DNA from 2 places in the Oceanobacter antarcticus genome. Region 2 is predicted to be linked to the other one. Evidence: predicted binding sites of a transcription regulator. Region 2 holds the regulator's gene; the other holds the start of a gene.

Region 1 (8,436 bases), on a different contig from region 2:
GGCTCACTCGCTGCGGCCAACGCTTCTTCTTCATCGTCTTCAAAGTGGCGGAATTTTTTCGGCAATTCGTTGACCCCCACCACACCGTACGGGAAAAGGATCGCCAGTCGTTCGACCAGGTTAGCCAGCTCACGAACGTTGCCGTGCCATTCGTGACGACACAACGACATGATCGCAGCGGAGTTGAAGCGAATTGAGCCTCGTTTTTCGTTCTCCAGACGAGCGATCAGTTCATTCAACAACAGCGGCAAGTCTTCAACCCGCTCCCGTAATGACGGCATTTCGATAGGGAAGACATTCAGACGGTAATAAAGATCTTCACGGAAGCCGCCGTCTTCAATCATGTTTTCGAGATTTTTGTGGGTCGCGGCAATAATGCGGACGTTCGTTTGCTGTGTTTTGTTACTGCCAACCCGTTCGTAGGTATGTTCCTGCAACACTCGCAAAATCTTGACCTGCATACTCAATGGCATATCGCCAATTTCATCCAGGAACAAGGTGCCGCCTTCGGCCAGCTCAAAGCGTCCGGGACGGCTGGCAATCGCACCGGTAAAGGCACCTTTTTCATGCCCGAACAACTCACTTTCCAGCAACTCTGCCGGAATGGCACCACAATTAACTGGTACAAACGGTTTGTTACGCCGACTGGAATGATAATGGAGGTTACGGGCGACCACTTCCTTGCCGGTGCCTGATTCTCCCAGAATCAATACACTGACGTCTTTATCTGCCACCTGCATGATCAGCTCACGTACCTGCTGAATATGGCGACTGGTGCCGACCAGGCTGCGGAACAGCTGGATGTCACGTCGCTCACTGCGGCCTTCACTATGGGAATATTGTTCGCGATAAAGCTGGCAGCGGTGCAGGCTGTCTAGCAATTTGTTGTAACTGGGAGGAGATTCTACGGTGGCGATCACCGAGCGACGTACGGAGTCCGGGAGACGATCCAATCCGTGATCTCGGCCAAGACAGATAATCGGCGCTGACTTGTCCCACTGGTAAACGGCTGTCATAACACCATGGAACAGGCCTCGACTGTCATCACCGACCAGCACAGCAGAAATATCCTGGCTGTTATTGGCACGGCGAGTGACTTCTTCCTGCCAGTGCTGACTGTCACTGACAATGACTTCCTCTCCGAGAAAGTCAAGAATCACTTGCATATCGTGACGACGCTGGTGGTCGTCATCGATCAGCAGGATTTTAATTTCTCTCCACATACGCAATCTTCCTTTATTTCAGGCAGTGCCTTATTCCACTTCCACTAAAAAACAGCGAATTCTCGTTGTCTGTTGATGGCTTGACCGGAAGCTAACTGGATAACCAGGGATACTGCCCGTCTGTTCACAAGAGCACCGAACTGTTATTTTTTATTTTTGGTGTCATCCAATTGACTCATGTCGTTCAGTTAAGTGCGTATTTTTGACGAAGTCAAATAATCGACGCAGCAATTCATCACAAACGTATCTGACGTAACATTAGCACGACGGCAGACTACCCCATCGCCCTATTGTCTTACAATACCTGAAATAAGTATTAGTAATATCAATGACTAACAGACGCCTGGAAGATGACACCGTCATCACCCAAACGTTCGTAATTGCCCGTCAGATCGCACGGGTCAGGCCGAGATGTGCGTATTTGCACCCTGATAGCCTGAGAGCGGCTCGCGATTCCCCGAATGAGTCAAATAATCGTCGCGAATACCATCCCAGCCACGCTTGACTTCCAGCATCAAGCTCATGACTTCTTCAATCATGTCCGTATCATTGGCTCTGGTCGCCTGCAGCAGCCGACGATTCATGTAATCGTACAGCCGTTCAAGATTTGCAGAAATCTCTCCGCCGGAGCTGTGATCCAGACTGCTTTGCAAGGTGCTGATGATTTCCATGACACGCCCTAACAGATTGGCTTTGGTGACCATATCACCCCGTTTAATGGCCCCTTTGCTTTGGGCCATACGGGTTAATGCGGCTTCCATCAGCAGTTGGATCAGGCGATGAGGATCGGCATCCAGTACTTCTGAGGTCGTGTTCACTCGCTGGTATTGCTTGGCGCCCGATGGGTACATAGGGTCTGCTCCTTCCATTGTTGTTCAGCTTCTGTTGGCTGTAGCGGCCAAACCGGCGTTTTCTTTAACAAGAAGGTTGCCGAATTAAGCGATCAAGCACATGCGCCGGGCATCCGCTGGCGGCAAACTACTTCCGCCAGCCCGGTAAAAAGTGACCTTCCCTGCCACCAAAAAACAAAAAACTCTTTACAAATCATAATGATAAAAGATGGCACAAGCTCTGCTTAGGCTATCAGCAGATGGTTGCTGTCAATCGCCTGATAACCTGGGGAGCCTGCTAATGATCGGCTTGCCGTTACATCAGATCTGAATCACCAGCCACGGAATCCACATCGCCGGGGTATTTACGAGGGCATTTTCATGGCAAACCTGTTGCCACAATTAACCTTCCAGGGATCAACATCCCATGCTTCCGCTTCGATACGGGCGCGATCGTTGTATATGGCCGCCAGCTTCGCTTACGCCCAGGCTGTTGAAGATCAGGATACCTTGACACTGCAACGCGCTTTGATACAAGCCGAACAGGCTTATCAGCTGCAGCCGGAAAATCTTCAGGTTATTAATCTGTTAGGCCGCATTTGTATGCGTCAGGGCCAGTTGATACCTGCCAGAAATTGGATAGAAGTTGGCCTTGCCATCAAACACACCAGCCCGAGTCTGCTGTACAGCGCCGGGCTGATCGAACTGGAAGACCGACGACCAGCCGTGGCTGAAGACTACTTTTTGCGTTCCTCACAGCTGTCCAGAGTGGCCACCCGAGCGCCTTTTTACCTCGCCCATGTGCGTCTGCAACAAGGAAAATACGCAGCGGCTTTTGAGGATTATCGTCAACTGGTGCGTATCCACCGCGATGATGTATTGCTGCAGAGTCGCTTGCTTGAAGCCGCAGCCGGTGCCAGCGTTGATGGCTATTGCCCGGAACTGGCAGCCGAGGTGGTCGATTATCTGCAATTGCCAGGTGATGTTTCCTCTCTGGCCAGGCTGGCGACACAGCTGTTGCAATGCCGCTTTCAGGATCTTCAACAACACGCCCTGTTAGGCATTAACCAACTGACACAAGAACCGCTGCTGCTCGCCAGCTTGCACCACATAGCCCTCAGTCATCCACTGTTGGAGCGCCATCTGACCCAAATGCGATTCAGCCTCCTGCAGGGCTGCATTCATACTCTGGAGCTGGACACTCAATACCTGCCGCTGGTGCTGGCACTGATTAGCCAAACCGGGATAAACGGAGGTTGTTGGGCCGAAACTGATGGTGAAGCCAGGCAACTCCAACAGCTGACCCGATTATTGGAGTATTGGTTGGAGCAGGCAGCAGACCAGCAGGATTCAATACTGCCAGCGCTGCTCATGCTGCTGATGTACCGACCGCTGACAGCAACCGGCTTGCTCGACAAACTGTTTGCCATCCCAGATGACTGGCCCGAGCCACTACGGCATTACCTCATCACCCAGATCAATAACGAACAGCGTCAACGTTTGCATCGCCCAGTCATTCCGACCTTTGGTACGCCAGATCAGGCGCTGATTTCCCCGCCGACCTCCAGCCAAAGCGCCACTCGGAACCAGACCCTGCAGGCTGATAACTGCCTGTTTTATCCTCGCTGGCGTCCATTGCAACAGCATCCGCAAGGGAATTATTTTAGTCACCTAAAGTGCCTGTTCCCAATGGCTCTGGCTGCTCTCTCGATCCCCACAGAGCACACAGCGGAACTCTTGGTAGCGGGATGCGGAACCGGTCGGGAGGCCTTCAAACTGGCCCAAAAATTCACTCCCTTGAACGTCACCGCCATAGACCTCAGTCGTGAGGCATTAAGTTATGGCCGTGCACACCAGACCGATATAGATGTGTCGATTGACTGGATGCAGGGTGATTTGCGCCAGATCAGCTGGCTGGGAAAGCAGTTCGATGCCATTGAATGTGGTGGTGTACTCCAGCAGTTGCCCAACCCCCTGAGCGGGTTGCTGGCACTGGCCGAAGTACTGAAACCAGGAGGCGTGATCAAAATCACCTTGCACAGCAGGGTGGCAAGACAGGAAATCACTCGCCTGCGCCAGCAACTGGACACAACAGCCATGACATCCGCCACCGGATTGCGGCAGCTACGCTACGCCTTGATGGAAACCGCTCTGGCAACCACTGCAGGCCTCTCGGAACAACAGTGTCAGCAGTTGCTGCAACGACCGGATTTTTACAGCCTCAGCGGTTGCTACGAGCTGCTGTGCCGCAACCGGGAGCAGTTGTTTGATATCAGCGATGCCAGCAGCTGGCTGGCCAACGCCGGACTGCGCTGGGTTGGCATGCAGGCGCAGCCAGAAGCCGAGCAGTTGGCCCGACAGACTTACAGCTGTCCGGCTGGTGAACTGACACCGGAACAGTGGCAGCTTCTGGAAAATCAGTCACCTGCGTTGTTTATCGGCAGGTACCAGTTTTATGCCATCAAACCTGCCCATGACCAGTGACGGCCGATGACAGATCATCGGATGGTATTGATCCAGTCCGGTAAATCAGCCGTCAGCACTGAACGCCTTGGATCCAGCGTCAAACGTACCGCTAACATAAATCCGAATTCATTAAACTCGGGCGACAAGCCATAGAAGACTCCCCCGCCCAGCTGGGCATGAGGGTCGGTTTGTACCATGCCAAGCAATTCTAAGCCGAGATACATACCGCCAACCTTGTTGTTGGTATAAAACTCCGAACACAGGTTACTTTCCAGTGGCAATAAAGGTGCGCAGTCTTCCTGATGCTGCTGGTAACCAAAGTTAACCTTGCCCTGAACCACAAAATCGCGCTGTTCTCGCGTCAGTGCTGTCAGTTCACCACCGTATTTAAACAGCTGCTGCGGACTGAAATAGCCCCCATGCCCCAGCGTAAATTTGCTCAGATTACGGTCAAAACGCTGAAATTTGAAGGTTGGCCCGAGCGTGATACGTTCCCAATCGTCGTTGCTCCATTGCTTTTGCGCCGCCAGGTTGAATTCCATTTCGTCATTGGACGCCACTCGCGTACCCGATAACGAGGCACTTTTCAAACCCGCAGAAGCGCCAAAATCCTTACCCAGACCCAAGAAAACCCGCGCTGAAAATCCCTGGCTGTCGACAGCTCCCCAGGAGACTCCCTCGTAAGGGTCATACAAGCCGACGTACGACAGAATCGACTCCTTTATAGGATGGGAAAACAGCTCAAGATTGATATTGCCGCGCTGCATCTGGTAATCCAGCCCCAGATATCCCTGGGTACGTGGCGAAATAGGGGCATTGCTAGGCGTCAGACCGATGGCAAAGTAAGGTGATATACGCCCTTCGTAGCGATAATTCAGCAGCAGGTCGACGGCATTATTAATCTCGGTTGTTGGCGAGTATTGATACGTTTCTTCCTGACCTGGATAGCTACCGATCAAGGCAAAATCCTGCAAAGTACCGCTATTCAACGTCACACCTGAAAGCTGCAAGTCGAAAATATGACGACGATAGCTGAATTCGCCGTTGAGTAGCGGCAAACGCTGGGTATCCAGTTGGCTAGTGCCACTGTCGCCCGAACGGAAATAGAACAGCATTCCTCCCAGTAAAGCGGGAGACCCCACACCTTGCAGTTCCGGGTACTGCTCTGGAGCCTCGTCGTAAGCGGTCCGATAATGCCCGGTATTAAAAGCTTCCTCACTGTTTTTGGCACTGAGCAACCCTTGTAGCGGCCCTGGTTGCGCTTCGGCGGCTTTTTCCAGTTGCCCTCGATCGGTGTCGTACAGGCTGTAATACAACCCCTGGGCCAGATCTTCAGTAGGATCTTCGCGGTAAGCCCTTTCAAAGGCTGTCGCGGCACGTTGCTTGTCGCCGGTGTGGTAGGCCGCCCAGCCATACATGGCTTCATCATCGAGACTGCGCGGGGTGTATTCCGCTGCTTCGTCCAGATATGCCATCGTCCCGAGGTAGTTTTCTTCGTCAAAAGCAGCACTGGCCCGCTGCGACAGAATACCCCCCAACATATCACGCATCAGCGGATCGCTGAGGTTGCTGCGAGCCAGCGCTTCGGCTTCATCCAGACGCCCAAGACGCCCCTGAATCGTTGCCATTGCCTGTATTGTTTGCTCGGATGGCTCCCACTCATGAGCACGCTTGAACCATTCATCGGCCTGGATCAATTGTTCATCCCGATAGAGTGCCCAGCCAAAAATCAGCGCAAAGCCGCTGTCTCGTTGCTTGATCACTTCCTTCTCAAAATCAGGAATGGCATCAATAACAACACCGTCATCCCCATCTTTGGCGGCAACCAATACGCGGCTGCGCAACAATGCCCGTTGCATCAGTGACAGACTGGTTTTACTCATGCGATTGCTCTTGCGCGCCGCTTCCGTCTGATAGATGGCATCCATATCTGCCAGCGTCAATTGCTGCTGCGCCCGACGAAAGGTATTCAGCCGGGTGTCATCCGCCTGGCAGTCTTTCATCATCGACAGATAGATCTGGCGCGTGCTTTCCAGATCGTTCGACTCATAGTAGGCGTCTGCCAGCGTCCAGAGGTTGTAGTATTGTCCACAGGTAAATAATCCAGGATCACGCTGCGACAAATAGATAATACTGCGCCAGTTTTCGGTCGCTACCGCCTGATCCAGTTCCTTTTTGTTTTTCCCTGCTTCCAGCAGTTCCAGCATCTTGCGCGGCGGATTCCACTCCGGGTAATTCTGCTTCAGTTCGGTAATTTTGCTGTCCATACGCTGATACTGTTCCATTTGCAGCCACTGCCACAAACGTAACTCTTCGCGCCCCAGCGCCTCAGCCGCTGGATTAGGGGCTGCCTGTGTCTGAGGTACCCGGATTTTGGTGGTTTCTGCCGTTGGCAGATCATCCTCCAGAATATTGGTTTGACCTGAGGTGCTGACTGCCAGTAAAAAAGTATCACCACGAACAGCAGTAAATGGATCAGCCACATCCTTCGCTGTGCCAAACGCCACATGAGTCGACGAAATCATCAGGCCACCCAGCAGCCAGGGACGAAGTGTGGACAATGTCATTGCAGAAATCGCTCCTTGTAAGCCACCCGGCTGAGTAACAGCAGGCTGGCTGAATAATAATCCTGACCTTTGAGGTCTTTGGTGAGTGCCGTATCAGGGGCGGCAACCGAACCGGTGCTCTTGGCGTTATCGATTGCCCGATCGGTCAGCTGCCAGATGGCCCGAAAACCGTCAGGTGCCGGATACTCAGCTTCCTGACCGGATACCACATCAACCCAGGCTGGCATATAACTGCGCTTGCTGGTTTGTTGCCAGAACAAACGACTGTTGTGAAGCAAATCAGACGTGTATTCACCCGACCACACCAGATACAGAGGCAGCCGTACTGCCTCATAACCAAAACGTGACGGGTGGTCAGGGGCAGGAATCGGTACCGTGGTGGCGGTTATTTCAACCCAGTCTGGCGGCAGCTTCCAGTCGCCCTGGGACATAATGCGAGTGAGCTGTTTACCACTGTCCACCAGAGCCTGCCAGCGGCTGTCCGGCACCAGACGATCAAGCGCCTGCAATGCAGGGTAAACCCAGTACGACAGGTTAATCTGCCATCGGTCTTCGTGGTGAAAGCCATATTCACCCGGTAACAATACGGTGTTGTCTCCGACCTTGAAGACCAGTTTTTCGAGGATATCCTGCGCAATCAGACGGGCGGCTTCACGATAATCCGGGTTATCCCAACGCTCTGAAGCGCGGAGTAATGCCCAAGCAATCAGCAAGTCGCCGTCGGTCGCATTGTTTTTATCCTTGACCCCGTCTGCGGGTGACCAGCTCCAGGCAAACAGCCGATCATCCCGTATCTGCAAATGGGTACGGGTCCAGCTCCAAAGCTTTCTGAAACCTTTGCGATCGCCGTAGGCCGATGCCAGCAGCATCGCATAACCTTGGCCTTCCGAATGACTGATGCCCTTGTTACCGCTATCCACCACAGCTCCATCAGCTTGTACAAACGCCTGTTTATACTGTTTCCAGCCACTGTCCATCATGGCCGCCGGCTTACCGGCACCACAGGAAGCGATGACTACAACGCAGAGATAGCAAAACGCCTGTACCAAAGGATGCATTAGTGATGAGTTTCCCTGAAACGTTTTAATAACCAGCGAATAAACAGGGCAAGTAGCAGCAAGAACACCAGCAACATACCGATAAATACCCATGGATCGGAAGAGAAGTGGTAAATCAGCCAGTTGGAGAATCGCGGCTTGCCAATATGATAGCGTTCACCCAGAGTACGAGCGTAGACCTCTTCTTCACCGGCCTTCCAGGCGGTGACATCACCCTGTACGTTACTCCAGATTTCCGGCGTAATAAGTTCTCGCGACGTCTCCAGCAAGTTTTTACCCGATCCGGCAGTAA
Region 2 (8,436 bases):
GATGCGGTGGTGAAACGGCTGGGCGGCAAGCCCAAAGCTCAGGAAAAATTGCCGGTGCGGGGCAGTGGTGGGGCGCTGGAAGCACCGAAAGAAAAAGCCGAACAAGCGATCAAGCAGCTGGAGGTCAAGGAACTGGGCTGGGACGACGTGGAACCGGTGGATCGCGTCGGTCTGGAAGTGGGCTATCGTTTGATTCCGTTGGTCGACAAACATCAGGGTGGCCAGCTGTTGAACCGGATCAAGGGGGTACGGCGCAAGCTATCGCAAGATCTGGGTTTCCTGATGCCTTCGGTTCATATTCGCGACAATCTCGATCTGTTACCCAACCAATACCGCATCACCCTGATGGGGGTTACGCTGGCGGAAGCCGAAATTTACCCGGAACGGGAAATGGCGATTAATCCCGGTGAAGTTTTTGGCAAGATTGACGGCATCTCGGCACGTGACCCGGCATTCGGGATGGATGCGTTCTGGATTGAATCCAGCCAGAAAGACCGCGCCCAGACACTCGGTTACACCGTGGTAGATGCCAGTACCGTCGTCGCGACCCATCTGAATCAGAAACTCTATCGTCACGCCCACGAATTATTGGGACACGAAGACGTACAGAAGCTGCTGGACATGCTAGCGACTTCCTCCCCCAAGCTGGCTGAAGAGCTGGTACCGAATAAAGTCTCGATCAGCCAGTTACTGACCGTACTGCAAAGTCTGTTGAAAGAGCAGGTGCCGATTCGGGATCTGCGCTCAATCGCCGAATCTTTGGCGAATAGCCCCGCCAATAGTCAAGATCCTGCCGCTCTGGTGGCATCGGCCCGTATGGGTCTGCGGCGCCTGATCGTCCAGAACATCTATGGCCACGGGGATGAGCTGCCGGTTGTCACCCTGGATCCAGGACTGGAACAGTTATTGCTCAAGTCCTATCAACAGTCATTACAGCAGGCGCAGCAAACGGGTGGGCAAGCCGGTTTGATTCTTGAACCGGCAATGGCCGACACCTTGCAACGCTCGTTAGCGGAAGCCGTGCAGGCACAGGAAATGGCGGGCCACCCGGCGGTATTGCTGGTGACCAGTCAGATACGGGCAGCGATGGCGCAGTTTGTTCGTAACACCCTGGAGCAGCTTCATGTGCTGGCGTACCAGGAAATACCGGACAACAAGAGTATCAATATTGCGGCTGCTGTCGGCAGTCAACGTTGATAAAAAACACCGGGTGGCAAGGGTTGGTCACTGGATAACCGCATTGGGGAAATCCCTGATGATTCAGAGCGAGATGTGGCTATGAAAGTAAAACGCTTCATGGGAACCAATATGCAGCAGGCGTTACGGCTGGTGTCCCAGGATCTGGGGGCTGATGCCGTCATTCTGTCGAGCAAGAAAGTCGCCGAGGGGTTTGAAGTGGTCGCCGCGCTGGATTACCAGAGTGAGCAACAGAATCCGGTCGAGGTTGAACGTCAGCTCGAACTGCAGCGGGAACTGGAGCGCGCCAAGGATATGAGCCGTGAACGTCAGCGTGCCCGCGCTGCTGGAGAGCCATTACCTGAATTTACCCCCGTAAGCATGCCGGACAGAGCAGGAGCACAGCTGTCAACACGACCGTCATCAACACCGGTGTTGGAAGACGGCAAGGAGCAATCGTCACGGCCGTCTGCCAGTAGTAATGACAGCCAGTATCACCAGATGATGGAACGCATGAGTGGTGAACTGAGTGAATTAAAAAACTGGATGGTCAGCCACGGTGGCAGCGCCTGGGATACTGGTCGTCCGATCACTTGGAAGCAAAGCCAGCTGTGGCAGCGTTGCCAGGATGTCGGGCTGGAACCATCCTGGTCGGATCGGATTGTCTCGCAGGTCACAGAACAGAACGACATGGGACGGGCCTGGAAGCAGGTGCTGCGGCAGATGGCGGTCGATTTGCCGGTCGCCAAACAGGGCAGCCTCGACAAGGGGGGCGTCTTTGCCCTTGTGGGTCCGACAGGTGCCGGAAAAACCACCACCATTGGCAAACTGGCCGCCCGCTTTGTTATCCAGCACGGTGCTGATGCCGTTGCACTGGTGAGTATCGACAGCTATCGCGTTGCCGCGCATGACCAGTTGCGTTCAGTGGCCCGGATTTTAGGCGTGGAATTACACACCGTGGCCCCAGGCGAAGACTTGGCGGCGACGTTGGAAACACTGACGGGTAAGAAAAAGAAGCGCCTGGTGCTGGTCGATACCGCTGGTCTGGCGAGTCAGGATCCATCGTTTCAGGGACAGTTAGCGATGTTGAAGCGGGCCTGTACCCGTAAAGGCAGTGGTTCGCGTATGCGCTGCTTGCTGACCTTGCCGTTGACCAGTCAGGGACGTTGCTTGCAGGAAAATTATGAACACTTTAAACCGGCCGGACTGGCGGGCTGTATTTTTACCAAACTGGACGAGTGTTTCAGTCTTGGGCCTGCGATGAGTGTGGCAGCCCTGACCCGGTTGCCATTAGTGATGATTGCGGATGGCCCGAAGATTCCCGATGACCTGCATTATCCGGATGCTGGCAAGTTAGTCAGACTGGCGGAGCAAATGGCGCGTATGGCGCGTACCCGCTGGCAGGCGGCAGAGGCCATGAGTCTGGCCAATCGTCGCCAGACCGGTTCCCTACAAGGAGTTCATTAATATGGCAAATCATCCTGTTCAAGTCATTGCCGTCAGCGGTGGCAAGGGAGGTGTGGGTAAAAGTAACGTCTCCGTCAACCTGGCGATCGGACTGGCAGAGCTGGGGCGTCGTGTTGTGGTATTGGACGCTGACCTTGGATTGGCCAATATCGATATTCTGCTGGGTATCAGTTCCGCCCGCACCATTGAAAACGTACTGGCAGGGGAGTGTGACCTGCGTGACATCATGGTTCGTGGCCCTGGCGGTATTCGCATTGTACCGGCGGCCTCTGGCACCCAGAAACTGTCGCAGCTGAACAATAGGGAGCATGCCGGGTTGATACAGGCCTTCAGTGAGCTGGGCGACGATATCGACGTCTTGATCGTTGATACCGCAGCGGGCATCTCCGATACCGTGCTCAGTTTTGTGTGTGCGGCTCAGGAAGTATTGCTGGTAGTGACCGACGAACCCACCTCGATTACCGACGCCTACGCCCAGATCAAGTTGTTAAGTCGGGATTACGGCATGTTCCGCTTTCGTATCGTCGCCAATATGGTGCGTACCCCACAAGACGGCCATGCGCTATTTGCCAAACTCACCAAGGTGACGGATCGCTTCCTCGACGTGGCTTTGCAGTATGTCGGCGCGGTTCCCCAGGACGACGCCGTCAAGCGTGCGGTTCAGCGTCAGAAAGCGGTGATTGAAACCTATCCCCGTTCCCGTGCGGCAATTGCCTTCCGGGCGCTGGCGAAAAAAGTGGATGCCTGGCCACTACCAACGACACCACGGGGTCATCTGGAGTTTTTTGTTGATCGTCTGGTGCAGCAACAGGTTGGAGTGTGAGTTGTGAATCGGAGCAGTTGCCTCGCCTATACCGAGGTTGAAAAACACAAGGTGGATGAGCGTGTGCATGAGCACGCGACTCTGGTCAAGCGTATCGCCCACCACATGATGGCACGGCTACCGGATTCGGTGCAGGTCAACGATCTGATCCAGGCTGGCATGATTGGCTTGTTGGAAGCGGCGCGTAAATACGATGGCGACAAAGGCGCCAGCTTTGAAACCTATGCAGGCATCCGTATTCGGGGTGCCATGCTGGATGAAATTCGTCGGGGCGATTGGGCACCACGTTCGGTGCATCGCAACAGCCGCCGGATCAGTGAAGCGATCCAGCAAATAGAAGGTGAAACCGGCCGCGATGCGGAAGACAGTGACGTGGCTGAGCGTCTGGGACTGAGTGCCGACGACTATCACGCAATCCTGCGCGACAGCGCTGGATGCCGACTGTTCAGCTATGAAGAAATGCTCGAAAACAACGACGGTAGTGATGGCGTCGATGCTCTCTTGTCCAACAACGATGATCCATCCCACAGTATCGAACGGGGGGCTTTTCAGCAGCAGCTGGCGGATGCCATTCGTGGCCTGCCAGAGCGGGAGCAACTGGTGTTATCGCTCTATTATGATGAAGAACTCAACCTCAAGGAAATAGGCGCCGTACTGGGAGTGAGTGAAAGCCGGGTGTGCCAGATTCACAGTCAGGCGGCCCATCGATTGAAGGCTCGACTGGGTGGCTGGGCAAGCTGAATTTCCCTTGTTTCTGCGCTACGACAGAGCACTTGTATTCAGTTATTCCCCGTCTGGCCGATACCCTTGTCGACAGCATGAAACCGCAGGGATTGCGGTTGTTAGTGGTTGGCCATGGCGACAACAGGAAACTCTCCAGGCTTGCTGGATAACCGTCAGACTGGGTCTACACTTGCAGTAGAGTCCTTGAGTACTACGGGTATCAATGGGCATCAGAAACGGCTTGTTAGAAAAGTCGACTATTGGAGGTCGTTTTGGACAAGAACATGAAAATCCTCATCGTTGACGATTTTTCCACGATGAGACGCATCGTTAAAAATCTGCTGCGCGATCTGGGCTTCACCAATACTGCTGAAGCAGATGATGGATCAACCGCCTTGCCGATGTTGCAGCAAGGTGACTTCGATTTCCTGGTAACAGACTGGAATATGCCTGGGATGACGGGGATTGATCTGCTCAAAAAGGTGAGGGCAGACGAGCGACTGCGAAGCTTGCCCGTATTGATGGTGACCGCAGAAGCCAAGCGCGAGCAGATCGTGGCGGCCGCTCAGGCTGGTGTGAACGGTTACGTCGTGAAGCCATTTACTGCTGCAGTGCTCAAGGAAAAGATTGAAAAAATCTTTGAGCGTGTCGAAAGCTAACTCCGGGGTTTACCCATGTCCGAGAGCAATTCGCAACCACTGGCGCAGTCGACCAGCCTGGCAATGAAAAACCTGGCGCAGTCGATGGTGGAAAGCATTGAGCGCGGCGAAGTCAGTCATGCGGTGTCCCTGGTGAATCAGCTGAATGATGTACGGGATAAGACCCTGTATGAAGAAATTGGTCGACTCACCAGAGCACTGCACGAAGCCATCAAAAACCTCAATATTGAATCGCCGGGTGCCGGGTCAGAGATCGAAAGTGCGACCGACAAACTTGAGTACGTGATCGAGATGACCAACAAGTCGGCTAATCGCACCATGGATCTGGTGGATGCCGGTATGCCGTTGGCACTTTCCATTCGGGATCGAGCCGGTTCATTAGGGCAACAATGGCAGCGATTTCTTAACAAGGAACTCAAGCCGGATGAATTCCGGGTATTGTCGCGGGATATCGACGCTTTTTTGACCACCAGTCAACAGCAATCCGGCGAGTTGAAAGATCAGCTCTCCGAAATTCTACTGGCTCAGGATTTCCAGGATCTGACCGGCCAGGTAATTCAGAAAGTGGCCACGCTGGTTCGGGATGTGGAAAGTCGGCTGGTCAATCTGGTGGTGATGGCGGGTACGGTCGATTCCATTACGGGTATTACACATGCAGATCTGGAATTGGTTAAACAAGACGAGGTCTCTGCAATTACTGCTGAAGGCCCACAGATTGATAAAACGGTGGATGGTGTGGTCGCTAGTCAGGATGACGTTGATGACCTGTTGTCCAGTTTGGGTTTTTAAAGGGGCAGATGAATGAGCTTCGATGCTGATGAAGAGATCCTCCAGGATTTCCTGGTAGAGGCTGGCGAGATTATCGAGCTGTTATCCGAACAGTTGGTCGATCTCGAGCAGCGTCCGGATGACAAGGATCTGCTCAATGCTATCTTTCGCGGTTTTCATACCGTCAAAGGAGGAGCCGGGTTTTTACAGCTGTCGCCGCTGGTGGATTGCTGTCATGCCGCAGAAAACGTGTTCGATACCCTGCGTAATGGCCTGCGTGGGGTCAATGCCGATCTTATGGATGTGGTACTGCAGGCGCTGGATTGCGTGAACGAAATGTTTGATGACGTTCGTGCCAGCCGCCCGCCGCAGTCAGCCGATCCTGGCTTGATACACCAATTGCATTTGCTGGCGGAGCCCGAGTCCGGGGATGCTGAAGTTGTGGGTGGTGTTACTGAGCCTGTGAACGACACCAAGGCCGCAGAAACAGTGACTGTCAGCGGAGCAAATCCTGCGGCTGGGTTGGTCGATGACCACGATATTACCGACGATGAATTTGAACAGCTGTTGACGGCACTGGATGGTGACGCCGTTGCACCAGTAGCACCAGCGCCAACCTCATCTGTGTCAGAGCCAGCGGCTGACGACGACGACCTGTTTGACTTGCCGGCGGTTTCGGCGACGAGTGGCGATGAAATTACCGAAGATGAATTTGAAGCCCTGCTGGATCAGATTCATGGCAAGGGCAAGCACAGCAGCACTCCGGTGTCGCCAGCAGATGACGCATCCTGCGAGCGGGAAACAACATCAGAAAGCAGTGAGCCAGAGGATATTTCCCGGTCTGCGGATCTGATTACCGATTCTGAATTTGAAGAATTGCTCGATCGTCTGCATGGCAAGGGCAAGCACACGTTTGCTGGTGCAGATGACAGCGAGGCGGCAGTAACACCTGCTCTACCGCCGGCTGCGTCTGGCGCTGCAGAAACAGCGGTCCCTGTCGCCCAGCCTGAGCCGGTCAAGGCCGTTGTGCCAACGCCGATCAGTGCTGCGGTCAAACCGGCGACAAAAGCCGCCGACAGCGGACGCAAGGCAGTGGAGAAAGACTCGTCCTCGGAAACAACCGTCAGGGTCGATACCAAGCGCCTTGACGATATTATGAACATGGTTGGCGAGCTGGTGCTGGTGCGTAATCGTCTGGTACGGCTGGGCCTGAAGAGCCAGGATGAATCCATGGCCAAGGCGGTGGCTAATCTGGATGTGGTAACGGGCGATTTACAGTCGTCGGTGATGAAAACCCGGATGCAGCCGATCAAAAAAGTGTTTGGTCGTTTTCCTCGTGTGGTGCGTGATTTGGCCCGGCAACTGAAAAAAGAAATTAATCTGGAATTGCGCGGCGAAGACACGGATCTGGATAAAAACCTGGTTGAAGCATTGGCAGACCCGCTGGTTCACTTGGTGCGGAATTCTGTCGACCATGGTGTCGAGACACCCGCAGAACGGGAACAGGCAGGTAAACCACGCGTCGGGCTGGTGATTCTGTCGGCGGAGCAGGAAGGTGATCATATCCTGCTGCAGATTCAGGATGACGGCAAGGGCATGGACGCCGAAGTACTGCGCAGCAAGGCGGTGGAAAAAAATGTCATGGATCAGGATGCTGCTGACCGGCTGACGGAGCAGGATTGTTTTAACCTGATTTTTGCTCCGGGTTTTTCGACCAAGGAAGAAATATCCGATGTCTCGGGCCGTGGCGTGGGCATGGACGTGGTGAAAACCAAGATTACCCAGCTCAATGGCATTATCAGTATTGATTCCAAGCCAGGAGCAGGTACAACCATCCGTATCAAAGTGCCGTTGACGCTGGCGATTATGCCGACCTTGATGGTGATGCTGAAAAACCAGGCGTTCGCCTTCCCGTTGGTCAGCGTCAACGAAATTTTCCATCTCGACCTGACCCAGACCAATATCGTTGATGGTCAGGAAGTGGTGGTGGTGCGTAACCGGCCGATTCCGCTGTTTCATCTCAAGCGTTGGCTGATTCGTGGCGAGGCCAGTTCTGGCGCAGATGCCAGTGGACATGTGGTGGTGGTCTCGGTGGGCACCAAGAGCGTCGGATTTGTGGTGGATCAGTTGATTGGGCAAGAAGAGGTGGTGATCAAGCCGCTTGGTAAAATGCTGCAAGGCACGGCGGGTATGGCTGGAGCCACCATTACTGGTGATGGCCGTATTGCTCTGATTCTGGATATACCCAGCATGCTGAATCGTTACGCTGCACGTCATTCTTCGGCGGCTTGATCGCCACATTCTCTTTTGCAGAAACCCGGCATTGCCGGGCTAATGGGACTTCACGACTATGGCCATTCGTGTGCTGGTGGTAGATGACTCCGGCTTTTTTCGCCGCAGGGTTGCCGACATTATAAATGCTGATCCGCGCATGACGGTTATTGGCGACGCTTCTAACGGTCGTGAGGCTATTGAGCTGAATGATTCCCTCAAGCCCGATGTAATTACCATGGATTACGAGATGCCAGTGATGGATGGCATTACCTCGCTGCGTAATATCATGATACGGCGGCCGGTGCCGGTGTTGATGTTTTCGTCTCTGACCTTTGAGGGTGCCAGGGTCACTCTGGATGCCCTGGATGCGGGTGCCCTGGATTATCTGCCGAAAAATTTTGATGCGGTGGCCAAAGGCACAGCGGACATGCGGCGGCAATTGACCGAAAAAATTGTCGCGGTGTCTGCCTGCCGTATGGGTCGACAGGACAAGATGGCCGAGCCGTCAGTGACAACCAGCAAGGCGGTAGCGGAAGTGCCGGTTAC

What was found. Region 2 encodes FliA, which starts transcription of late flagellar genes. Its sites were predicted from a motif close to CTAAAGTTNNNNNNNNNNCNGCCGATA; they were not measured.
Region 1: a site for FliA is predicted at 2,116-2,142, ahead of fliS (flagellar export chaperone FliS). Genes of this name have one in related genera too.

What each region holds. Positions count from the first base shown of each region.
Region 1 covers NZ_JBBKTX010000001.1:298,654-307,089, reverse strand. The annotation lists gene WG929_RS01450 (sigma-54 dependent transcriptional regulator) at 1-1,223, opposite strand, end outside; gene fliS (flagellar export chaperone FliS) at 1,625-2,074, opposite strand; gene WG929_RS01440 (methyltransferase domain-containing protein) at 2,435-4,537, shown strand; gene WG929_RS01435 (cellulose synthase subunit BcsC-related outer membrane protein) at 4,552-7,086, opposite strand; gene WG929_RS01430 (family 8 glycosyl hydrolase) at 7,083-8,144, opposite strand; gene WG929_RS01425 (cellulose biosynthesis cyclic di-GMP-binding regulatory protein BcsB) at 8,144-8,436, opposite strand, start outside.
Region 2 covers NZ_JBBKTX010000021.1:58,830-67,265, forward strand. The annotation lists gene flhA (flagellar biosynthesis protein FlhA) at 1-1,197, shown strand, start outside; gene flhF (flagellar biosynthesis GTPase FlhF) at 1,279-2,643, shown strand; gene WG929_RS15945 (MinD/ParA family protein) at 2,645-3,466, shown strand; gene WG929_RS15950 (RNA polymerase sigma factor FliA) at 3,470-4,207, shown strand; gene cheY (chemotaxis response regulator CheY) at 4,474-4,848, shown strand; gene WG929_RS15960 (protein phosphatase CheZ) at 4,864-5,637, shown strand; gene WG929_RS15965 (chemotaxis protein CheA) at 5,650-7,908, shown strand; gene WG929_RS15970 (protein-glutamate methylesterase/protein-glutamine glutaminase) at 7,967-8,436, shown strand, end outside.